DNA from 4 places in the Paenibacillus sp. FSL L8-0470 genome. Region 2 is predicted to be linked to each of the others. Evidence: riboswitches for the same ligand, from Rfam matches in the RefSeq annotation. Region 2 holds a riboswitch; each other region holds the start of a gene.
The links. Region 2 has a riboswitch for cyclic di-GMP ahead of NST99_RS14600 (hypothetical protein). Riboswitches for the same ligand answer to the same signal wherever they lie in the genome.
Positions count from the first base shown of each region.

Region 1: another riboswitch for cyclic di-GMP. It lies ahead of NST99_RS01895 (anti-repressor SinI family protein); the one in region 2 lies ahead of NST99_RS14600 (hypothetical protein).
Region 3: another riboswitch for cyclic di-GMP. It lies ahead of NST99_RS02345 (collagen-binding domain-containing protein); the one in region 2 lies ahead of NST99_RS14600 (hypothetical protein).
Region 4: another riboswitch for cyclic di-GMP. It lies ahead of NST99_RS31835 (FapA family protein); the one in region 2 lies ahead of NST99_RS14600 (hypothetical protein).

Region 1 covers NZ_JBBOZM010000001.1:404,977-410,403, reverse strand. The annotation lists gene NST99_RS01920 (TasA family protein) at 1-510, opposite strand, end outside; gene NST99_RS01915 (TasA family protein) at 592-1,095, opposite strand; gene sipW (signal peptidase I SipW) at 1,182-1,775, opposite strand; gene NST99_RS01905 (hypothetical protein) at 1,794-2,840, opposite strand; gene NST99_RS01900 (helix-turn-helix domain-containing protein) at 3,263-3,595, shown strand; gene NST99_RS01895 (anti-repressor SinI family protein) at 3,695-3,847, opposite strand; cyclic di-GMP riboswitch class I at 3,875-3,959, opposite strand; gene NST99_RS01890 (2-oxoglutarate dehydrogenase E1 component) at 4,444-5,427, shown strand, end outside.
Region 2 covers NZ_JBBOZM010000001.1:3,228,810-3,234,236, forward strand. The annotation lists gene NST99_RS14585 (DUF4179 domain-containing protein) at 1-1,499, opposite strand, end outside; gene NST99_RS14590 (RNA polymerase sigma factor) at 1,468-2,049, opposite strand; gene NST99_RS14595 (nucleotidyltransferase domain-containing protein) at 2,170-2,940, shown strand; cyclic di-GMP riboswitch class I at 3,067-3,158, shown strand; gene NST99_RS14600 (hypothetical protein) at 3,209-4,264, shown strand; gene NST99_RS14605 (hypothetical protein) at 4,400-4,759, shown strand; gene NST99_RS14610 (ketoacyl-ACP synthase III) at 4,804-5,427, shown strand, end outside.
Region 3 covers NZ_JBBOZM010000001.1:505,802-511,228, reverse strand. The annotation lists gene NST99_RS02345 (collagen-binding domain-containing protein) at 1-2,121, opposite strand, end outside; cyclic di-GMP riboswitch class I at 2,205-2,294, opposite strand; gene NST99_RS02340 (hypothetical protein) at 2,918-3,331, shown strand; gene NST99_RS02335 (ASCH domain-containing protein) at 3,663-4,082, opposite strand; gene NST99_RS02330 (phosphatidylinositol kinase) at 5,028-5,315, shown strand.
Region 4 covers NZ_JBBOZM010000001.1:6,984,038-6,989,464, forward strand. The annotation lists gene NST99_RS31820 (ABC transporter permease) at 1-141, opposite strand, end outside; gene NST99_RS31825 (ABC transporter ATP-binding protein) at 131-1,237, opposite strand; gene NST99_RS31830 (FUSC family protein) at 1,550-2,653, shown strand; cyclic di-GMP riboswitch class I at 2,923-3,015, shown strand; gene NST99_RS31835 (FapA family protein) at 3,121-4,992, shown strand; gene NST99_RS31840 (flavin reductase family protein) at 5,033-5,427, opposite strand, start outside.

The DNA.
Region 1 (5,427 bases), 2.8 Mb from region 2:
GTTACGTGCCAGTGCCTTCAGGAAGGAAGGACCGTTAATCAACGATTTGAACAGCCGGTCCGCAGCTTCGTTCACCTCATTGAGCGCATCGGCATTAAGAGTGACGCCGCCTGGAGCAGCCAAAGCGGCTACAGTAACCACCGCTTGCTCACCGAATGCGAGCGCATCGGCCTGCTGTGCAGGTGTTCCTTCCGGGATGGCAATCAGATCGGTCAGTTTGGCATCCAGCGTTCCGGTATTCTTGATCAGCATGGCGCGGGTATGGGTATCTTTCGGTGCCCACAATCCTGTTCCCATGCGTCCGGCATCGGAGTCGCTGGTATAGAACATCGGGCCTTCAACCGGCACGTCATTGCGGTGAGTACTTAAGGACAACGTACCGGAAGCAAAGGTGTTGCCGGTGTTTTGGGCGGAGCTGGTGAACAAGGCATACGTGCCTCCACCAATGGCGGCGCAGAGCAGCACCACAGAGGAAAATGCGGCAATCAGCATTTTTTTCTTTTTCATCATTGAAGTAAGCTCTCCTTATTAAAAAAGGGGGCAGCCCCCTTTTTATTTGATTTTTAGTTATAGATCCGTTCGTTATGAGGCTTAGTTATTTTTAGTCTGCTCTGCATCTACTTTAATGGAGGCTGTACCCGACTTACCTTGATAGCTGTTGTCAGCTGCTTTCGGGAACTCTGCTTTGACATAAATCGTCTCCGATCCGCCCACGGTAAGTACACGGTCGGCAACGGTAAGCGGTACCGTTCCAGCCGCATCTGAATATGCGGTAATAACCAGCGGGGTTGCTCCGCCGCCGAGGTCGCCGCCTACAGCCAGCGAGAGATCATAACGCAGCTCAAGCGTTCCTTTGTTGCTAACTACTACAGGCTGGATTTCAGAATCTCCCGGAGCCCAATTTGTGATGTTGAAATATTTCTGCTGAGCTTCATCCTTCTTATCCAGTTCAATCTTGAGCGTGCCAGCAGCAAACGTATTGCCTATATTTTGTGCGGAGCTCGTAAAGATAGCGAAGGATCCCCCGGCAATTAATGTTGCCCCCAGTGCTGTAGTCGCCATTGCCATTGCCATCGTTTTTTTGAGATTTGCCATTGTTATTTGTCTCCTCCTGGATCTCCATGAATGGAGTATGTTATGAATTATTTATTGAATCTTCCCTAACCACGTTAGGAGAAGCATCAACCGTTCGTAACAGGCGGGGATTCTCCGGGCGCAAGCTGCACCTCTGCAGGATCCTCTATGCGCATGATCGATTTGAAGATTGTAATAAGGGACGAGATGACCAGAAAAATCCCCGGAATAACCATTACGACAATAATCCCGGCGGTCGATTTTACCCAGTTCATGAAATATCCCAGAAACGGAACGGTAAAGTCCGCGTACTGTGCAACAACATTACTCGAAGGAATAGGATCTGCATCCTGCGCATCGTTATTGTCGCCTTTGGTGATATACTGGGTGTTTTCTCCCGAGCCGAGCACGCTGACAATGCGGTGGGTAATCAGGCTGTTTGATCCATCCAGAGCTTTGTAAGTGATTACATCTCCTGGTTTAAAAGATCCCTGACTCTGTTCACTCACCGGTTTGACGGCAATGACAGCCCCCGTCTGGATTCCAGGCTCCATGGAGCCTGAGAGCACCGTTAGAATCTCCTTGCCCAGAATCTTGGGCGTTCCGCCATTCATCCGGCTAGTGATTGCAGATACCAGCGTAAGTAGAAAAATAAGAATTAACGCATACATCAATAGGTTACGAGTCCATTTAAGTATCACTGGAGAGCACCGCCTTGGTTAGAATACGTCTTGCTTTTCGCCTGTTTTTACCGTTATGCTGTCAGGATTCGCGTCCGGGACAGGGGCTTCCGGCTCAGCAGCCTTATCAGGCTTTGCCTTCTCCTCGGCTTCGAGCTTCGCTTTCTCCTCAGCCTCGAGTTTCGCTTTCTCCTCGGCTTCGAGCTTCGCCTTCTTCTCAGACTCGAGTTTTGCTTTCTCCTCGGCTTCAAGCTTCGCCTTCTTCTCAGCCTCGAGCTTCGCTTTTTCCTCGGCTTCAAGCTTCGCCTTTTTCCCAGCTTCGAGCTTCGCCTTTTCTTCCGCTTCGAGCTTCGCCTTCTTCTCAGCCTCTTTCAGTCCTTGGATCACGTCAGCGGCCTCCGTATGCATCAGCGAGGTTTCGTCCGCATAACTCCTGGCCTGTTCGGCCGCGGTCGATGCCTGATGATAGGCTGCCTGCACATAAGCGTCCACTCTTCTGATGGAGCTTAACTTTCTAACCATCTCCTGAAATTCGCGCAGCGTCAGATTGGCTTGGCTGAGCAATTGTTCGAATACCGGGATAGCATTATTTTGTGCGGTTGTTAATTGATTAAAATCGACCTCATATGGAGAAAGTCTCTGGTTCACTTCATTGACTTGCTGCTCCAGCTCTAGTTGTGAGCGTGTTAGATAGCCTTGAAGCTCAGCTAAAAGGGCAGCCGCGCCGGCCGCAGCCTCACGCGTTTGTGCAGCAGCCTCTTGAATACCTCCAATACGTCCCTCTGCGGTCTCCGAGTCCGTATTCTTGTCCGTTATCTCCGCTAACGCCTCTCTCGCCGCTTCACGCTGCCAGGCAGCAAGCTTCATCGCCTCGCTGGCTTGGTTGGCAATGTGATCGACCGTACTTGGAAACACAAATGCTGTGGTGATATTGGAGGATTCGGTTGCTGCGACGTCAGTCAGCAATGCATACGTGGGCGTTGTAATTTGGCCGATGCCATAAGCCGAAATCACTACGATCCCTGCAATTTGGGGAAGCGTATACCGACGGATGTTTCTATTCCGGGAAGAACGTGAAAGCCTCACAGGAGCCTCTCCTTTAGCTGCTTGCAATTTCCTGCAAACAAGGTAATCTATTAACATCCAGCCTTTATGACGAACGTTATTCGTTCGTTATAAAGAACTATGACGTAAGTATATGCCATTACTCCTACAAATCAAAAATCGCATTTTGTTGCAATATTCTCAATAAAGAACAATTTATAGTTAACTTCCTGCTTTAAGCTTCATTTTCCTCAGTTTATCGTACTTTTTAACGAACGTTTTTTGCATGAAAAATCTAAATGATACCGCAGAGGAAACAAAAATAATGGGGATGTGGAGTGGAAACGACATAAAAGGGGGATCATTCATACCGGAACTGATTCTATAGTGCTTTGTCCGTCTTACGGTTATTTGATATACTGTAACAAAAAGTACGGAGGGACGTTTTTATCGTGCCAGATAATATGGGAAGTCGTATCCACCATCTCCGTCTGGAAAAAGGCTTGTCTCTTTCGGAGCTTGCGGATAAGGCTGATGTGGCGAAATCATACTTAAGCAATGTGGAAAGAAATATACAATCCAACCCCTCTATTCAATTTATTGAAAAAATCGCTGACGCACTTCAGGTGTCCATTCATGCGCTTCTTTACGGAGAGCCTTCCGGTGTACAAGAGTCACCTCTGGATGGAGAATGGTCCCGGCTCGTACTGGAAGCTATGGCTTCGGGTATAAGCAAGCGGGAATTCAAAGAGTTCTTGGACTATCAAAAATGGCGGCTGGAGCAGAAGGATTCCTGATTCATGCAGGTTCCCTCTCCTGCCGGTCATACAGAAAGGGCACAGCGGAGAGATCCGCTGTGCCCTTTCTGTATGTACAAAGCTATTAACAACCAACCGCTACATTGCCTGCAAAGTCTTCTCATTAAAAAATTGGCGGATTTCATCCGCTTGGATGCCAGCCTGCTTAGCCGACATCAGCAAATAGACCCATTCTAAATCCAGATCAACTGTCTGCAGTTCTCCGTTGTTCCCCTGGTTGGACTTATCCAAGAAATCTCCTCCTAAGATTACGCGTCCCCAGGCAGTCCGGCCGTCGTAGTATTTCTACATTAGACCCGAGACTTTGTGCCCCTGTCTTTCGGCAGGTTTACCCTTTACTGGATCCTTTACATGAAAGGATCTGGCTAGAAATTCATGAAACCGTTATCCGCAATAACATTATACAATATCTTACACGAAAAGTGTGTCGATTTATGGGAATATTGTATAAATGGAAACGGAAAATAATTGATTATTTTGCCAACTGCTTGTACGAATTACTCGATAATCCCAAAAAATTGTAGAACAAGCCTCTTTATCTATGTATGTATATATGAAAACTGAAAACAACATTTTTATTTCATTCATTTCAATCACACCGCCGCATTATTTTCATATAGTTAAGAAACCAAACTTATAATAGTTCTGTATGAATTAGGCACTGAATCATACCGTTTTGCGAACGGATTCAACCAAAGTATGAATTGATTACCCGGCTTGAAAGTTGCACAATAAGATGAGGAATGAAACCGCAAACATCGAAGCTCCACAAGGGCGCCGGCGAAATTTTGGCGCGCGTGGAGTTCATCCGTTAGGAGGATGTATTCATGGCAGCCAAAGATCCCTATAACGAAACTGTGTGGAGCAAGTATTACGGACCCAATTTGGGTTACATCCAAGAGAAATATGAGCAATTTGTAAAAGATCCAACTTTAGTAGAGCATAATTACCGCGATCTTTTCACCCGTTCCGGCCCCCCTCCATTGGCTCCCGATGCTGAACAGGCACCGCTGCCTGTGGTTTCAGGAGATACTGAGTGGCTTAGAAAGGCCGTAAGGGCATCCAAGCTGATCGCCAATATCCGCATACATGGCCATATGGCCGCCAATATCGACCCGCTGGACCGGGGAAACAATCCGATGGCGAAATATTTGGAGTACGAAACCTATGATCTGACCCGCGAGGATTTAATGGCTATGCCCGCCTCGCTGATCTGGGAGAATGCCCCGAATGACGTTCATACGGCCTGGGATGCCGTTCACCGGATGCGCCAGGCCTACACGCAGACCATTGCCTATGAATTCGGGCATGTGCGTGACGAGCAGGAGCTGCGCTGGCTGAACAGCCAGGCGGAATCTACCAGCTCTCCCGCGCCTCTAAACAACACAGAGCGCAAAGAATTGCTGAAAAGGCTGATTCAGGTAGAGCAGTTCGAAACTTTCCTTCATAAAACCTTTGTCGGCCAGAAACGCTTTAGCCTGGAAGGCAATGACGCCTTGGTGCCGATGCTGGATGAAATCGTGCGTGCTGCCGCTCATGACGGTGCCGAGCATATCCTGATGGGTATGGCGCATCGCGGACGGCTTAACGTCCTGGCTCATATCCTGGGCAAACCTTATGATATTATTTTCTCGGAATTCCATCATTCGCCGAACAAGGAGCTGTTCCCTTCCGAAGGCTCCATGGGCATTAACTACGGCTGGACCGGCGATGTGAAATATCATCTCGGCGCTGACCGCGCTGTCCGTGAAGGCGAAACCGTCCGTACACGGATCACTCTGGCCAACAATCCCAGCCACTTGGAATTCGTC
Region 2 (5,427 bases):
TCGGGCAGCTCAGTCATGCCTTTGGCAATAAGATAGGCTTCATTCACATGATTGCCCGTCTCACCGAATGTGACTGTCTCATCCATAGTGAAACCACCTCTAAAGATAACTTTGTATTCCTTTCCTTTACCATCGAGGGCGACCCACTTGTCATTGGCAAATCTGTTGGTGAATTCGCCGCTGACCGACATCCAGCCGGATATTCCCGGTTCATCCTTAATTTCTTTGATCTCCATCTTGTTCACCTTCAGCACATCACCTTGAGCACTAAATACTGCAGGTTTCTCATTAAGCTCATGAGGATGGAACGTCACTGAATCGTTAGACTTGACGGGACTATTGTAACCATCCAGGATGAACCGTACTTGCCGGCTGTCATATGGAAGGCTCTTGAAATAGTAGGTCCAGTGCAGCTTGCCGGCTTGTTCTGTTGATCTGACAGTGTAGCCGAAGGAAGTGTCGGTAATATATCCGGACTTGTAACGGTTGATTCTTGAAACTTCTTCACCTTTCTCATCCTCAAAATGGAACATGAGCCCAAGAGCGTTATTAAGATTGGCAGAAATAAGGCTGGCTGCCTCTCCAGTAAGCGAGGTGTTGAATTTCAGTGTGACACCTGCAGGTGTATGCATTACTTGATCCATCTCCAGCTTCATCCCATCCGGAGTTTTATAGACATGGTCCTTCAAATCTGTGGTTACCGATAATGCCTGTGCTGCGGTCATATCTGCTTCATAGCTAAAACTCCAGTCTCCGGCGACTACCTTTTCTGTTTCACTGTTTGAAGCCAGTTCATGAATATTGCCTTGAATAACTACGGTGCTTCCTGGGCCTTCATCAGGGAATACGTAAGTCAACAGCAGAGAGGCTTGACCAGAGTTTCCATAAATGTCACTGGCCAAGGGCATGATCTCTTTCAGTTCTCCGATGTTGTGTCCTTGTTCATCATGGATTTCCAATTGGCTGGTATTAAATTTGGACATTGCGTCGTTGGCAGCATGTCCGGTTTTATCCGTAATGCTAATGTTAAGCACCAAACGGGTAGGATCAGCCACTACGTCCTGCAGGACAAAGGTATAGCCTTTATCGGTTTTCTCTATGCCAGGCTGCTGCACCACTCCGAGTATTTTGGCGTCCAGAAGACCAAGCTCTGCCCACTGGTTGGCAAGGAGGAACGGCTTCTGTGGAGGGTTGGACAGCGTCTCTGACACTGTACCTGATTTGCCTATAAAGAACAGTAATGAAGCAATTCCTATCACTGCAGCAACAGTGCTGCCCCACTTTAAACCTCTTTTTAGGGTGCGGCCCGTTTGCATTCCGGATATCTCGGATAATTGTTGCCCGGAGGCAGGCAGTATCTCTGTATTGCGAACTTGTTCCATAACGCGCTCTGTGAAATCATCAGCTAGATTAGAGCTTGTATACAATTGTGAATCCGTCAATAGATCGTTATCAGTGCCGGACAAGTCATTGTGATTGGTGTAAGCCCATTTTTTCATTGGAACCCTCCCTGGATTTCGACCATTGTTTCTTCAGCTTTTGACGGGCGCGGTGGAGACAATTTTTGACCTGATGCATAGGCATTCCCGTTATCGCTGAGATTTCCTCATAGGATAATTCATTGGTATAGCGAAGCAGCAGTACAATCCGGTATCGTTCTGGAAGCTTGGACAATTTCCGGTGCATTTCAAGCTCGTCTTCCTTACGCATATACTGCTCTTCAGGGGTTGGCCCGCGATCCTTCTCCTCCAGTAAGTTACTGCTTGTTAGGCCTGGGGATTTCCGCCTTTTCAGTGACCTGAAGTGGTTGATCGCAATGGCGTACAGCCAAGCCGCAAAGCTTGATTGGCTATGATGCCCGCGGAGTTTCTGGTATGCCTTAATAAATGTTTCCTGGGCCAAATCCTGTGCATCCTGGTGACTGGCGCCCATACCGAGCAGCAGACCATACAAGCTTGACTTGTATTTGTCTACAAGTACCGCAAAGGCCTCCCGGTTGCCCTGCAGCACTTCGGCAATGATTTGTTCGTCGTTTTCCTGTGCCTTCATCCAGTGCCTCCAATTGATTTATTTGTATATAAGACGCACCAGCGCCACAATATTTCTCACTTTTAATAAAAAAGAAAGATTATGTTCAGATCATACTACACATTGCAGGGGGAAGAGAGAATGAAACAAGACGAAGCAATCCGTCAGGTAGGCCTGGCCGTAAAGGGTGATCCGGCAGTCAGGGCGGTATTTCTGAAAGGCGCACATGCCAGAGGAGAGCAGGATGCTTACTCGGATGTTGATTTGTACTGTTTGGTCCACAGCGAGGGCTTGACAGATTTTTTAGCGCGCAGAATATCCCATATGGAGAGCTATAAACCGCTGATATTGTGGTCGGAAGCTAACTTCGTAGGCCCGCAAATTGTTGGCGTATTTGAAGACGGTCTGCATTTCGATCTTTATACAGTGACTGAGGAGAGTCTGAAACAAACTGAGCAAATCCTTGTCCTGTATGATCCCGAGGGATATCTTGCCAACTACAAGGCAGCAGAGAGCTTCCCCATGTCGGATGCGGAGATTACGAGGATCCTTTCCGGTTTCACTTTCAGCCTTCTGGAATTTGAAACCGCGTATCTTCGCGGCGATTTGCTCTGGGCACATCGGCTCGGCAGTCATCTGGCGGCAGATCTAATGGCGGTTCTGCGGCATGTAGTAGATCCTTCTACAGCGCAGCTAGGTATTAAGAGACTGCATCACAAACTCAGTCCACAGCAACTGGATGAGTTAACAGGAGCGTTAAATGGTCTTGGACCGGACGCATTACCTTCAGGTGTGAAGAAGCTGGTGGACCTCGCTGCAGCGTTAATTGCAGACTTGACAGAACGGCTGTCAGAGAACTGGAATCAACGTTTTTTCGATTTTATGGTCAAACGGATCTATGCACTATCGTAGCCAAACAGATACAGCGAACAATATTTGAATGTGAGAAAAAAGGAGGATAATGACTGCTATTGTCGAATTATAAATTTAGATAGATAATAAATACCAAAATATGTTTGTGATTCGGAAGCGCCAGCTGATGAACAAAGGCAACTCCGCCGAAAGGCGGAAGACGCAAAGCCACCGGTCTAAACCGCTCACGAAAGCGGCATGACAGCGGGGACGCTCATGTAGTTTGGTTTTTTGTTGTCTAAATACAACAAAAGGAGAATAAAAAAACATGTTTTTGAAGATTCGCCACAAATTGAGGCCAGGCTTAACGTTTATTCTGGCTGCGGTCTTGGCTGCAGGCCCCCTGATTGCCACTCCGGTCCACGCAGCTGCGAAGTACACTTTTACGGATGTCAAAACTGCATATAACATGCCGCTTGACTACAACTACAAGTTCACAGGTGACACGATCGCTTCACTGGAGAAGGATAGCAAAGGGGCTTATCAGCTGTACTTACATAACTGGAAGAAGAAGACGACGGAGAAGGTCACTTCAACTAACACGTTCAAAACGAACTTGCAGCTCCTGGGAGACAGTGTTTATTATTATGAGTCCACAATTGAAGTGACTAAGCAAATTAATATCTACCCGAAGAAGCTGGTACAGTACAATTTGAAAACCAAAAAAACAAGCGAGCTTCCGCTGGAAGTGAATAATCCGGAATTACTCGGTGTGGGTGATAAATATTATGCACACAGCAGTAGCTCATATTTTTACTTCACTAACAAAACGACGCTGGAAACCCAGACCATTAATGATCTCGGTTTTGATCAGGTCTACCAGTTTGTAGATGACAAGTTCATCTATAGCAAATGGGACACCGGCACGTTGTATCTGTATGATCTGCCAAGTTCAAAAACAACTGAGATTTATAAGCTGAAAGAAAATGAATCCTTCAACCTCGTAGCTTCGAATGGTAAAGATATTGTCTGGATGATTGACTCCAAAGAAGTGGATACTGCCGGCAAGACCAAAAATTACTTCATTTATATGACGATGGACCGCAGTAAAGCCGGAGCCCCGGTAAAAGTATTGCTTAAACGTGAATGGGTAATTGGCGACCGGAATGATCTATTAATCGTGGGTGACAATTATGCGGTGTTCTCGGAAATGATGAACAATAAACTGGTAGCCCGCGGAGTGAACCTCCGAAACGGGGAACTCTTTTTGCTTGGGGAACGAAACCGCAGTGCGGACAATTTTGTGTATTTTAATAAAGACACTTTGATCTCACGCGACGCGAATGACTATATTGTGCTTCGTACAATAGTCAGAACACCATAAATAAATTTTTAGAAACTATCAAAAAAAAGTGCAATTTGATGATAGCAGTAAAGCGGTAAATCTTGGGTATCAACCTATTTCCAATGAATCCCGCAATCACAAATTAAAAAAACAACTAGAGGAGTGCGTTAAAAAATGATCGCAGAAACTAAAATGTACCCGGAATTCAACACCATCTTCATCAGCTTGCATGGATTTGCCGAATTGGCTGAAACGGTAAAAGAAGTGGAAATATTCGAGGCGTCCATGCCGACCTTGCCGATTCACGAGATGTCTCTGATTATTGACTGCAATGATATGGCGCCCTTCAAGCCGGAGATATTGCCGGTTCTGGAACGCTGCTATGTGCTGTATAACGGATTTAAACATGCGGTTCTGGTGAATCCGAAGAAAGTGGTAGCCAAATCTCAATTACAGAGAGTAGCTCCAAGCGCCGGATTTAAAGGACATTTTGTGGACACGGTGGAAGAGGCATGGGCAATCGTTAAATCCTAAATCCTAAATCGTATATCCTAAATCTAAGCAGAGGGTGGTCGACCATGGCTAATGTCAAAATAATAAGCACCGAAGTGTACCATCCTGCCTATAAGATCAGCAATGAGGAATTGGCTCTGCAGGCCGGATCTTCAGCGGACAAGCTTATCGGCATTTGGGAGTTCTTTGGCCGTAAGAATCGTTATTACGCGGCGGACTATGAAGAGAGCACGCTTTATATGGCTATTGAAGCATCCAAAAGGCTATTGAAGAGCTGCGGGCTCAGCGGAAGCGATTTGGATATGATCGTATTCTCCTCAGGAACACATGATTTCAGCGCTCCGACAGATGCTGCATTTGTGCATCAGGCGCTGGAGGGTAAAGATTCCTGCATTATCTATGACAGCAATGCCAACTGTGTAGGTATGGTTGTCGCTGCTGACCAAGCAGCCCGATCCATGATATCCACTCCCAGAGTTAGATACGCACTCATTGTAGGGTCGGAGCAGATTGCCCGTTTCTACAAAGAAGGTGACCTGGCGTCCAAGGGCCTGTGCGGAGATGCAGCCTGTGCGGTTCTGCTGGAGAGAGTGGAGGATACGGACTCCGGCCTGATAGATTCGGCGTACTACACCAATACGCAGAAGGCGGAGGATATGCAGTTCCCTGCCGGAGGCATGACACAAATG
Region 3 (5,427 bases), 2.7 Mb from region 2:
CGGTATTTCTTCATCAAGAATAACTTCTTCATCCGGTACCGAAGCAGGTACTGGGACAGTCACTGGAGTAGTCTCCGGCGTTGGCTGCACAGACGAAGGTGTGGTCACAGGGCCCAAAGGCAGCGGATCCTCATCAATCGTAATCTCCTGATCGTCATTCGTACCAATCACCGTTGGTGTCGGAGATGGCGTTAGCGTCGGGTCTACCGTTGGTGCTACACTCGTCGGCGCTGGCGTTGGGTCTACCGTTGGCGCTACGCTTGTCGGCGCTGGCGTTGGGTCTACCGTTGGCGCTACGCTTGTCGGCGCTGGCGTTGGGTCTACCGTTGGCGCTACGCTTGTCGGCGCTGGCGTCGGGTCTACCGTTGGTACTACACTCGTCGGCGCTGGCGTTGGGTCTACCGTTGGCGCTACGCTTGTCGGCGCTGGCGTTGGGTCTACCGTTGGTGCTACGCTTGTCGGCGCTGGCGTTGGGTCTACCGTTGGCGTTACACTTGTCGGCGCTGGCGTTGGGTCTGCCGTTGGTGTCGGTGTTGGTGTCGGTGTCGGTACCGGCGTTGGCGTTGGCGTCGCCGTCGGTATCGGCGTCGGTGTTGGCGTCGTCGTCGGTATCGGCGCTGGTGTTGGTGTTGGCACCGGTGTTGGCGTTGGTGTCGGCACCGGTGTTGGCGTCGTCGTCGATATCGGCGCTGGTGTTGGTGTTGGCACCGGTGTTGGCACCGGTGTCGGCGTTGGTATCGCCGTCGGTGTTGGCGTCGCCGTTGGTGTCGGTGTCGCCGTTGGTGTTGGTGTTGGCGTTGGTACCGGCGTTGGCGTTGGTGTCGGCACCGGTGTTGCTGTCGGCGTTGGCGTCGGTGTCGCCGTTGGTGTCGGTGTTGGTACCGGCGTTGGCGTTGGTACCGGCGTTGGCGTCGCCGTCTGTGTCGGCGTTGGCGTTGGTGTCGGCACCGGTGTTGCTGTCGGCGTTGGCGTCGGTGTCGCCGTTGGTGTCGGTGTTGGCGTCGCCGTCGGTGTTGGCGTCGCCGTTGGTGTCGGCGTCGCCGTCGGTGTTGGCGTCGCCGTTGGTGTCGGTGTCGCCGTTGGTGTTGGTGTTGGCGTTGGTACCGGCGTTGGCGTCGCCGTCGGTGTCGGTGTCGGTGTTGGCGTCGCCGTCGGTGTCGCCGTTGGTGTCGGTGTCGGTGTTGGCGTCGCCGTCGGTGTCGCCGTCGGTGTCGCCGTTGGTGTCGGTGTCGGTGTTGGCGTCGCCGTCGGTGTCGCCGTTGGTGTCGGTGTCGGCCCGACTGGCGGCACCGTTCCCTCAAAGGTATGATGATGCATCTGAATATAACCGCTGAATCCTTTTGCAATAAGAGTACCATGCAGCTCAGCACGGCTGAACGCCACAAAGGCATGAGGCGCTAACATGGAGCCTTCAATGGTCGTGTTGCCATTAGCTACAGAAGAAGCTTCGTAGAAGTTGAACAACACATTATGAGATTTTCCGTTCCACATTTGAAAATCCGGAATGACGACCTTATTCCCGCTTACATTGATAATTACCGTGGCGTTTCCTGCAATATTGAACTGGAGACCGTTGGTAACCGCCAAATCCGCAGCAGTCAAATGAATGACATTAAAGGAATCCGGAGCGTTAATCGTCATTTTCCCTCCATCTCTGACAAAGGGCTGCGTTTGTTTCAGAGCAGCGAGTTCACTCGAACGCTGAATCAAAAATTGCTCCTCAGCTTGAAAATCGATCGGATGATCCTGCCGCTTACCTCCTTTAAGATCGGCTCCTGAACTTTTCATACTGCCTCCATACACAGAGGTGCCATAAACTGTTCCATTTGAAAAGTCGATGTCTTTGCCGGCGATAAGCACATCTCCGCCCACAGCATCCTTGGATACGCCATATCCCTGAAGAGTAATGTTCCCTGCAGCAGCGAGCCGTCCGTGGATCTGGTCATTGCTTTGTGCAAAATCTCCAAAGATAAAGGCGTTGAAATTCCCGGCGACTCCCAGCACCGGTGTTGGGGTGTACGGCATACTTGCCGCCGCTTCTGCATTGATCCCCGGATGAAGCATATTGCCGACGGTTAAAACCCCCGTCAGAATCAAGGCTAATGATTTTTTCCTCAACAATGATATGTACCTCCTATGTAACTATTCTATGAATGCACAGATTAGCCCGTAACAACAAAAAGACCGCCAAGAAGGGTTAGCTTCATGGCGGCCGGACGATCGTGGCACCTTTAGAGTGCTGTAGATTCCTGACTTTGCGTCCCGCTCTTTCGAACGGTTTGCGATTATACATGAGAAGTTGGTAACAGTTGTTTTCTATGTAGTCTATGACTTTTGTTACTTTCGGACTAGAATCAGTCTATCTCTTCACCCCTCCGTTTGTCAATCTATTCCTTATTTTTTTTGCTAGATTCTCTGAAAAAGTCCTCAATTCCGCAACACATAAGGGTTTCGTTGTATTCACCGATCACATAAAACAAATTTTCAATATTAAAAATTAGTATATTCGAACCATTTTTCAACTCATGTCGAAACAGCAAAAAAACTGTCGCCAGCTCTTGGCAGCAGTTTTTAGTCATTGTCAATTTACATAAGTCAGCGGGCAACGGCCGGACTTAGGATTTGTATATTTTATAACAGCTGAACCCAGCCGATCATGGACATCCATAGTGGAACACTTAAAAACAACCCGAACAACAACCCGCGGCGGAGACTTCCCTCATAATTCATCACAATTCTCCTTTTTAATGAGCTTTATTTTTCAATATTTATTATTTCAATTTTAATATAAAATAATTCTTATAATTATTTTGTGAATTATGTCACATTGTTTCAGTTGTTTAGAAATTCCATTGATTAATTTTCGAATAATCGGTTAAAATACGAATATACGTTCTTATTAGAGGTGATTGAATTTATGCATAGAGCGGAGAGTAACGATAATACACTGGTCAAATCCTATATATTGCTTCCGCTGATTTTATCAGCCTTTGAACGGGATTCAGCCATTATGTCGACACAACTGCGGACCCCCGCCCCATACATGGATGTTCTCCGTACTGCTGCGAATGCGGCTACTGCCGATCTGAGGGATGTGCGCGCCGAAATGAGGAAACGCGGAGTTAAAGTCTATGAACAGCAGCGGCTCCAGGTCGGCATCGAGGCCAAATTTATATGCCGGGGATATCATGAACGGATGCTGCTACTGGATGACGTCATCGCTGCACAGGCCGCTATCCATATGCGCAAATACCTGGGACTCGATATCTCCGGCTACTACAGTTATGAGGAACAGTACAAAATCAAACCCGGTCCTCAAGCAAGCCTATAGACTTTGGAGCGTTGAAGAATAAAAACAGGCCTCGCCATGGGAGTCGGCAAGACCTGAATAAAGTACCTGCTATAAATTACATTAAAACCTTCCAATAGCCCAATGTGCCGAAAATAACTACCAGCGCCACGGGATATAGAATTCTCCGGCTTACCTTATCCTTAAACGTAAGAAATAAACATAACATGCAAAGCCACGCAATAAGAAGACTGCCCATTTCCTATGCATACGCTCCTTCCTGAACAACCTGATTGGCTCCGGCAGAGATAAAGATACACAAAGCCCTATATTTAAAAAGATACCCGGGCGGTATCCCTTTCATACTTGTATTTCACCGGACCGCCGGAACAGGATACTCCCAGAAGCCCAGTCGGCCCTTGGCCGGAATGTTCCCCTCCAGAGGAGTGACCCCCGTCAGTTCCCAGGCAAACCGTCCCTCCCTATAATCTCCAAAGATATATTCGCTGCCGTAGGGCCAGCCTTCTTCAGCCATACCAGCTGTAACTTCATAACAGTTTATCAGCGAACCTGTCGCTATAATCGCTCCGGCAGGCAAATTGTCCGCTGTAAGACCGTGACGGGCGAGCACCGATTGGAAAGGCTCCTGTAGGCATATTGCCTTATCAATCTTCAAACCGGCATGAATGGCGATTTCACCCCGGTAAGCCGTTCTCCAGGAACGGGTCTCGAATGATTTTTCACCAAGCGCAATGAGCGTCGCCCAAGGCTGCCGTATCGTCAGGCATCGCATAACATCCTGCCCCCTCTCTGCAACAAAGGAAAGACGCAGTCCACCGGAAATCCGGAAAACCGCGCCGCATTTAGTTTTTTGAGATGATGGCGAAGGGATCCCCCCCCCGGCTTAAACATTGTGAGCGTAACCCACACCTATCTATAAGGTTCAATTAGGTTCTGTATGATCTTTGCGGCGCTTCACTACTCATTATAAGGTTCAATCAGGTTTTGTAAAGTTTCTCTCAACGGTAGAAGAAATGCCAGATGGATGGATGGCTATTCCAAGGTTAAGGCTCCGGCTTTGCTTCATGCTGCAACTTTTTCCAAATCAGCAAGTCTAAATAAAAAAAGTAAAGGATGGATTAACTTGAAGAAAACAATATTTTTGTTTTTTACTGTAATGTGTAACTTTTCAATCGGCGGTACAGCGAATGCTGCTAACCCCTAAAACTAAATGTAAACGGGGTGTTACAGGATGAGTTACCTTCTCCTTTCGTCAGGAAGAACGTGAGTTATGTTCCTATTCGCACTGCGCAGTCTTTGGGTTAGGTTTGCCCCGGGTTCAATTTTATTATTCCACTGTGCATCCGGAAGGCCCTATGACTAGTTTTATTTACACTGAAAATGACTATTCTAAGTGGTATTTCCTGCACAGCGATAGCGTTTATTATTACGAGTTGAAGAATGGATACATGAGCCTTGTTTGGGAAGGTCAAATGACGGCTAAGACTCCGGGAAACCCATCTAGTCCCTTGGCCAAATTTTTGGTTACAGGCATAGATACTCTACCCTAAACAATTGAGTGACATTATCGTTAATTTCAAAGAAGAAAATCAATGAGCATTCTCTCCTTAAGAATGTAATACATCAAATAATAATTAATGGGCATTCGCCGTCAACAATATAGGTTATAGTCCATAGACTGTTGTCAGGATGTATTTATCTGAGGAGGTATTATTTTATGGACGCAAATAATTATCAACAGGTCGCTTGGAGTTGCATGAATAAGTACGTTGGTGTAACTACTACGGATGGTCAGTCTCATGATGGGTTTATTGCCCATGTAGACCAGGATTTCGTTACTCTTGCTATTCCTACAAACGAGATGTTTCAGGGTATGCCTGCGCAAAACTCTACCTACAGACAATTCGGTTTCCATCCAGGCTTTTTCCCCAGACGCCGCTTTATCCAGAGACGGATTCCTTTTGGTGCCATCACTGCATTGTTTTTACTCCCGTTTTTTATTTAATGATAGGAGGGAGGCAATTCCCCCTCCCTTCTCCTATGCCATTACCTCAAAATAACGTTGTCGTGTAACCGATATCCCCCGCGTGCAATCTCTACATATTGTGGTCCCCTCT
Region 4 (5,427 bases), 3.8 Mb from region 2:
GTTCACGTAGTTGTCCAGTGTAAGATGCCCGTCCAGATCAAACAGGGAGTAGTAGACAACCAGCAGCACCGGCGCTATGACGAACAGGGCGATCCATAAGTAATAAGGGATGAGGAAATACGACCGGCCCTTACTCTTCATGGCTCTCCACCTCGCCGTAAGCTTCCAGACGTCTGTCGAATTCTTCCTCCGTTTCCCCGAAACGCATAACATGAATCGCTTCCGGATCGAAATACAGCCCGATCTCGCTGCCGACCTCCGCCTTGCGCGTGGAATGGACCAGCCATTCGTGGCCGGACCCGTCGTAGCAGCTGATCTCGTAATGCACGCCGCGGAACAGCTGAGAATCCACGCGGACGCGCAGTTTGCCTTGTTCAACGGCAGCAATCTCCAGATCCTCCGGACGGATCACGATCTCCACCGCTTCATTCGGCTTCAGCCCCGCATCCACACATTCAAAGCGGTGGCCGTTAAATTCAACAATATAATCCTCAATCATCATACCGGGCACAATGTTCGACTCGCCGATGAAATCAGCCACGAAGCGGTTGATCGGCTCATCATAAATATCGTTAGGCGTTCCGCTCTGCTCAATACGTCCGCCGTTCATGACAAAAATCCAGTCGGACATGGCCAGCGCTTCCTCCTGGTCATGGGTAACGAAGATAAAGGTGATGCCCAGCCGCTGCTGCATTTCCCGCAGAATGTACTGCATTTCCGTGCGCAGCTTCAGATCAAGTGCCGAAAGAGGCTCATCGAGCAGCAGCACCTGCGGTTCATTGACGATGGCCCGGGCAATCGCTACACGCTGCCTCTGTCCGCCGGACATTTCATTAATGGCCCGCTGATCGTAGCCTACAAGGTTGACGAAGCGCAGCGCCTCCTGCACCTTTTGCGTGATGACCTCTTTCTTAAGCTTCTTGATCCGCAGTCCAAAGGCCACATTCTCAAATACGTTCAGGTGCGGAAACAAGGCATAGTCCTGAAATACCGTATTGACCTGCCGTTCGTTGGCGGGAATGTGGTTGATGATTTTGCCGTTCAAATAAATGGAACCTTCCGTTGGTTCAGCGAACCCGGCGATCAGACGCAGGATTGTCGTCTTTCCGCAGCCCGAGGGTCCCAGCAGTGTATAGAATTTGCCGCGTTCGATCTCGAAGCTGACTCCTTTTAACACGGCTTCTTCATCGTCGTATTGTTTGGTAACCTGGTCAAAAGAAATAATAGTGTCTTCCAGGGTAGTTATGGCTAACGACCTCCCTTACCTTATGTAGTACAACCTATTTTACCCGCTTCTCGCAGGGAACAATCTAAAGTGGCATGCTCAGCGCTGATAAGCGACAATTCCTCCCTTCCTTCGACACACTTCAATATATATAGCATATAGGATTAATGCAATATATGCGATAGCTTACAATGTTAAATGCAGCGCAGAAACTTAACAAGTTCGTAAAAACTATGCCCCGTTATTGTTGTTTTTGAGTGCTATAATGAAAATTGCTGAAAACCTAAAAATGTTCTCTTATTGATGTGAAAGAAGATGACTAACATGAACGAGGGGTTGCAGGACCGCCTTGAAAAATTCGGATTATCTCTATATATGATACGCGTTACGATTGCTGCTTCACTCTCCTGGCTTGCGGTTCACAGCTTGCATGGCGACAGTTATTTATACTTTGCACCGCTTGCCGCAATTCTTATCACCCAAGGAAGCGTCAAGGCTTCACTGGAAAAAGGGATTTACCGTCTGATGGGCGTTGTGCTCGGTGGAATTGTCAGCCTGCTCGTGGGCCATTTCTTCGACGTGGGGGCACTGTCTATTCTGCTGATGCTGTTGATCGGCATCGGTGTGGCCACCGCCTGCCGGATTAACATTCAAGCCGTTTCCCAGGTCGGTGTGACCTCCGTGCTGGCATTGACCTTTTATCAGGACCCTTATATCGTGTGGAGAGTCGCGGAGACCTTAATCGGCGTACTGATTGCCTTAATAATAAATATGATTATCGTCCCCCCCGGGGGGTTCGTCAAGGTGAAACGCCTGGCACTGGAAGGGACCCTGCTGCTGGCCGATGCCTTGACCGGACTCGCCGCAGAGAGCAGCAGTTCTAAGCAGGCTCCGGAGAGGCTGGTGCGTTCCGGACAACTGCTGGCGAAGAGCGACAAGCAGCAGAAAGAGCTGCACTATACGTTATCCCATTATCAATGCCGCAGCGGATTGCGGTCATTGACACAGGCAACCTCGCATCTGCAGAAGGTTCACCGCTACGTCAAGGAGATCGCTGAGGAGATTTCCCTCCTGCCTGCACATTATGCGGCAGCTGACTGGATGACAGAGGTCGTAACGGCAACCGCAGACTGCATCGCCCTGTATGGAACCAAAACTTTATCCGATGCCGAATGCACCCGTTCGCTCCCCGAAGCGCTGCGCCGCGCCCGGGATCTGCAGTTTGCCTGGTTCTCCGAGCTGCAGGGTCAATGCTCGCTGACAGCAGTCCGCGATCTCGGAGCCGTCTTCTCCCATCTGAACCGGGTGCTGGAGGAAATTGAACGGGCCGATTATGCAGCTACAGTTATACCGGCACCAGCCTCCGTCCGGTCCGGAAGCGCGCGCGCCGTACATCTTGTCAAAAGAGGGCTCTCCCACAAGCTATAAGCTTGGGAGCGTCCTTTTTTTGCAGAAACGACCCTGTCCTTTGAGATGAAGGCAGGGTCGTTTTTGCTTGTAATATCGCTTGGACTCAAAGCCGTCCCTTTTAAAGGGATACCAGAGAGATTTATTATTATTAAGTTGAAAAATTAATACTAAAGTACTAGAATTAAGCTTGTTTGTAGAATTATATTGGCAACCAACCCAGTATTGAACATTCCCTGTCGATTTGAGTCGATTAAATGACCTCATGCTGAATGTATATCATTGATCTATTTTTTTAAAGGCAAACTTCCCGAAAGGGCAGGACGCAAAGCGATGGGCCTAAGAATGTGAGACTATCCATTCATGGTCGCCAGGCTGCCAATTGAGATGTGACTTGGGTACCGGTAGGTGAAGACAATCTATCATAGTCCATGATGCTCTTTTCTGTACAGATACCATTGATTATACGAAGAAGCGAGGTTAGAGTAATGCCACAGCATATCATCGAGAAAAAATTCGGGCATGTATTTCATACCACAACGCCAATCGGTAACCCCGATCTTCTGGCTCTGCCCTCAGTGCAGGTTAAGCCGCTCCGTGAGGGAGATGAGGATAAGAACGGACGTATTATCGTACAGAACAACCAAATATTTATTACTCCTCCTCTGCCCGGCGGCAAACCCGCTGTCATTTCCTCCGTTCACCCTGTGGTGTTGAATATTAACCGGAAGACGGTGACAGATCCTACGGAGGTAACCCCCACGGACCGTATCACCTGGGAGATTTGCGAGAAGCCGCAGTATCAGATCACTGTATCCGAAGATAGACTGAAGGCCTACTTCACGCTCTACCGTGCAGAAAAGTACGCCTGGAAGCTCGCCAGCTCCCCGGCTGCAGCAGATGTCACGGTCCGGGCGGAACCAAATTGCGGCCTGCTGCTGTCCACCCTCACGGTGGACCAGATTATCGCCGGCTTCAAGAAAAGCTCCATTATGCGCGAGCTCAATATTCCGGCTCTTTATGCAGAGCTGAACAACCCTACCTATCTCCCGGTCTGCATCGCAGAGGGTAAAGCCCCTATTCCCGGCAAAAATGCCCGGCTGGAGCTGTTATTTGCCGAGGACAGGGAATATGAATTCATTCGGACTGCCGATCCTGCAGATTCCCTGAACCATCCAAGGGTTCCCTTTGTCCAGGAGGGAGAGGTCATTGCCCGTAAGCTGCCTGCAGAAGAGGGAGTGCCCGGCATCGACGTGTATGGCGGAATTATTCCCTCCCCGCCGCCGCAAGATATTCAGCTGGTCACTAAAGAATGTACAACCCTGCTGGCGGACGGCGGGATCGCCTCCCTCCGCCAGGGAAGGCCCCGCTTAACGGGATCTGGTCTGAACCGCAAGGTTTTTGATTTTCCCCAGACATATCTTGTTCCCGGGGACATGGACCCCGAAGCCGCCAAAATGATGTTCCCGGGTGATGTGGTCGCCACCAATGATATCGGAAACCAGACCATCCTTGAGGCTTTGGGAAATGTATACATATACGGCGACGTTACACATGCGACAATCACTGCTACCGGAAGCATTTTTGTCCAGGGCAAGGTTGTCAGCAGCCAATTGTACTCCGGTCATTATGGAGCGAGACATAACCGCCTCTGCATGTACTCCGCTCTCTTGATGGAGGAAATGACCAGTCTGAGAAAAGCGTCGCAGCAGTTGGCGAATACCGTCCAATCACGCCAGCAAACCGTAAAATACGGTCTGGTCGTTATGCTGCTGCTGGAAAGCAAATATGACCATCTCCCCGGCCTGATCAGTGATCTCCAGGAGGTTATTGCCGGGATGAATCCCGATTATCCTATCGACACCAAGCAATTGAGACATATGCTGGAGGTATTCCTGCACCCGGGGCAGTTCACCGATTTTTTCACGGATGCTGTACTAAGCACCTTTCTGAAGCTGTTGAAGGATTTGCATGACGCCATATCCGGGATGCAGGAGGAGAATACACGGATCGACATCGCCTCGTCACAGCATAGCATTATTAAATCCGGCGGAGATCTCCATGTTCATAAGGAGGGTATTCTGCACAGCCAGCTGTTCTCTTCCGGCAATGTCCGTTTCGTAATGAACGAAGCGGAATGCACGGACTCCACAGTCGAGGCGGCAGGCTCCATCAGCGCACAGACTGTAGGGAAGCAGTCCTCCGAGAAATCAGTGCTTACCGCCGGCAAAAATATTACAGTCCGCAAAATCTGCAACAGCGAAGTTACGATTGGAGAATACACCGCCAAGATCAGCGGGACAGATGAAGAACTTGTCTTCACTGCCCAAAGCCTGCGGTTAAGAAATCAGGCGCAGTAGCCTTCCTCTGCCTAAAATATCTGATCTATATAGATTGAACTTATAATTCTTCTATTTTGGGATTGGCCGTGACAGATTCATACTGAGGTCTGTCCAGCTCGAACGTCCGGCCAATTGCTGCATAAGACGCGCCGGCCAGACGGCTGACCGGCTTCAGCTTGCCGACATCAATTCGGCCGTTATGAACCAGCTCATCCTCTACATGAAAGCCTAGCACTTCGCCGATAACCATATCGCAATGTCCGAGCTCCACAAGCTGCACCAGCCGGCATTCCATCGCAATCTTACATTCCTGTACGCGCGGGACCTTGACGGCTTGTCCGGGTACCGCCGTCAGCCCGGCCAGCTCAAGTTCGCTGATTCCGCCGGGTGCATTGATTGAGGTATGGTTGACTGCAGCGATATTATCCTCATCGACGATATGGACCACAAATT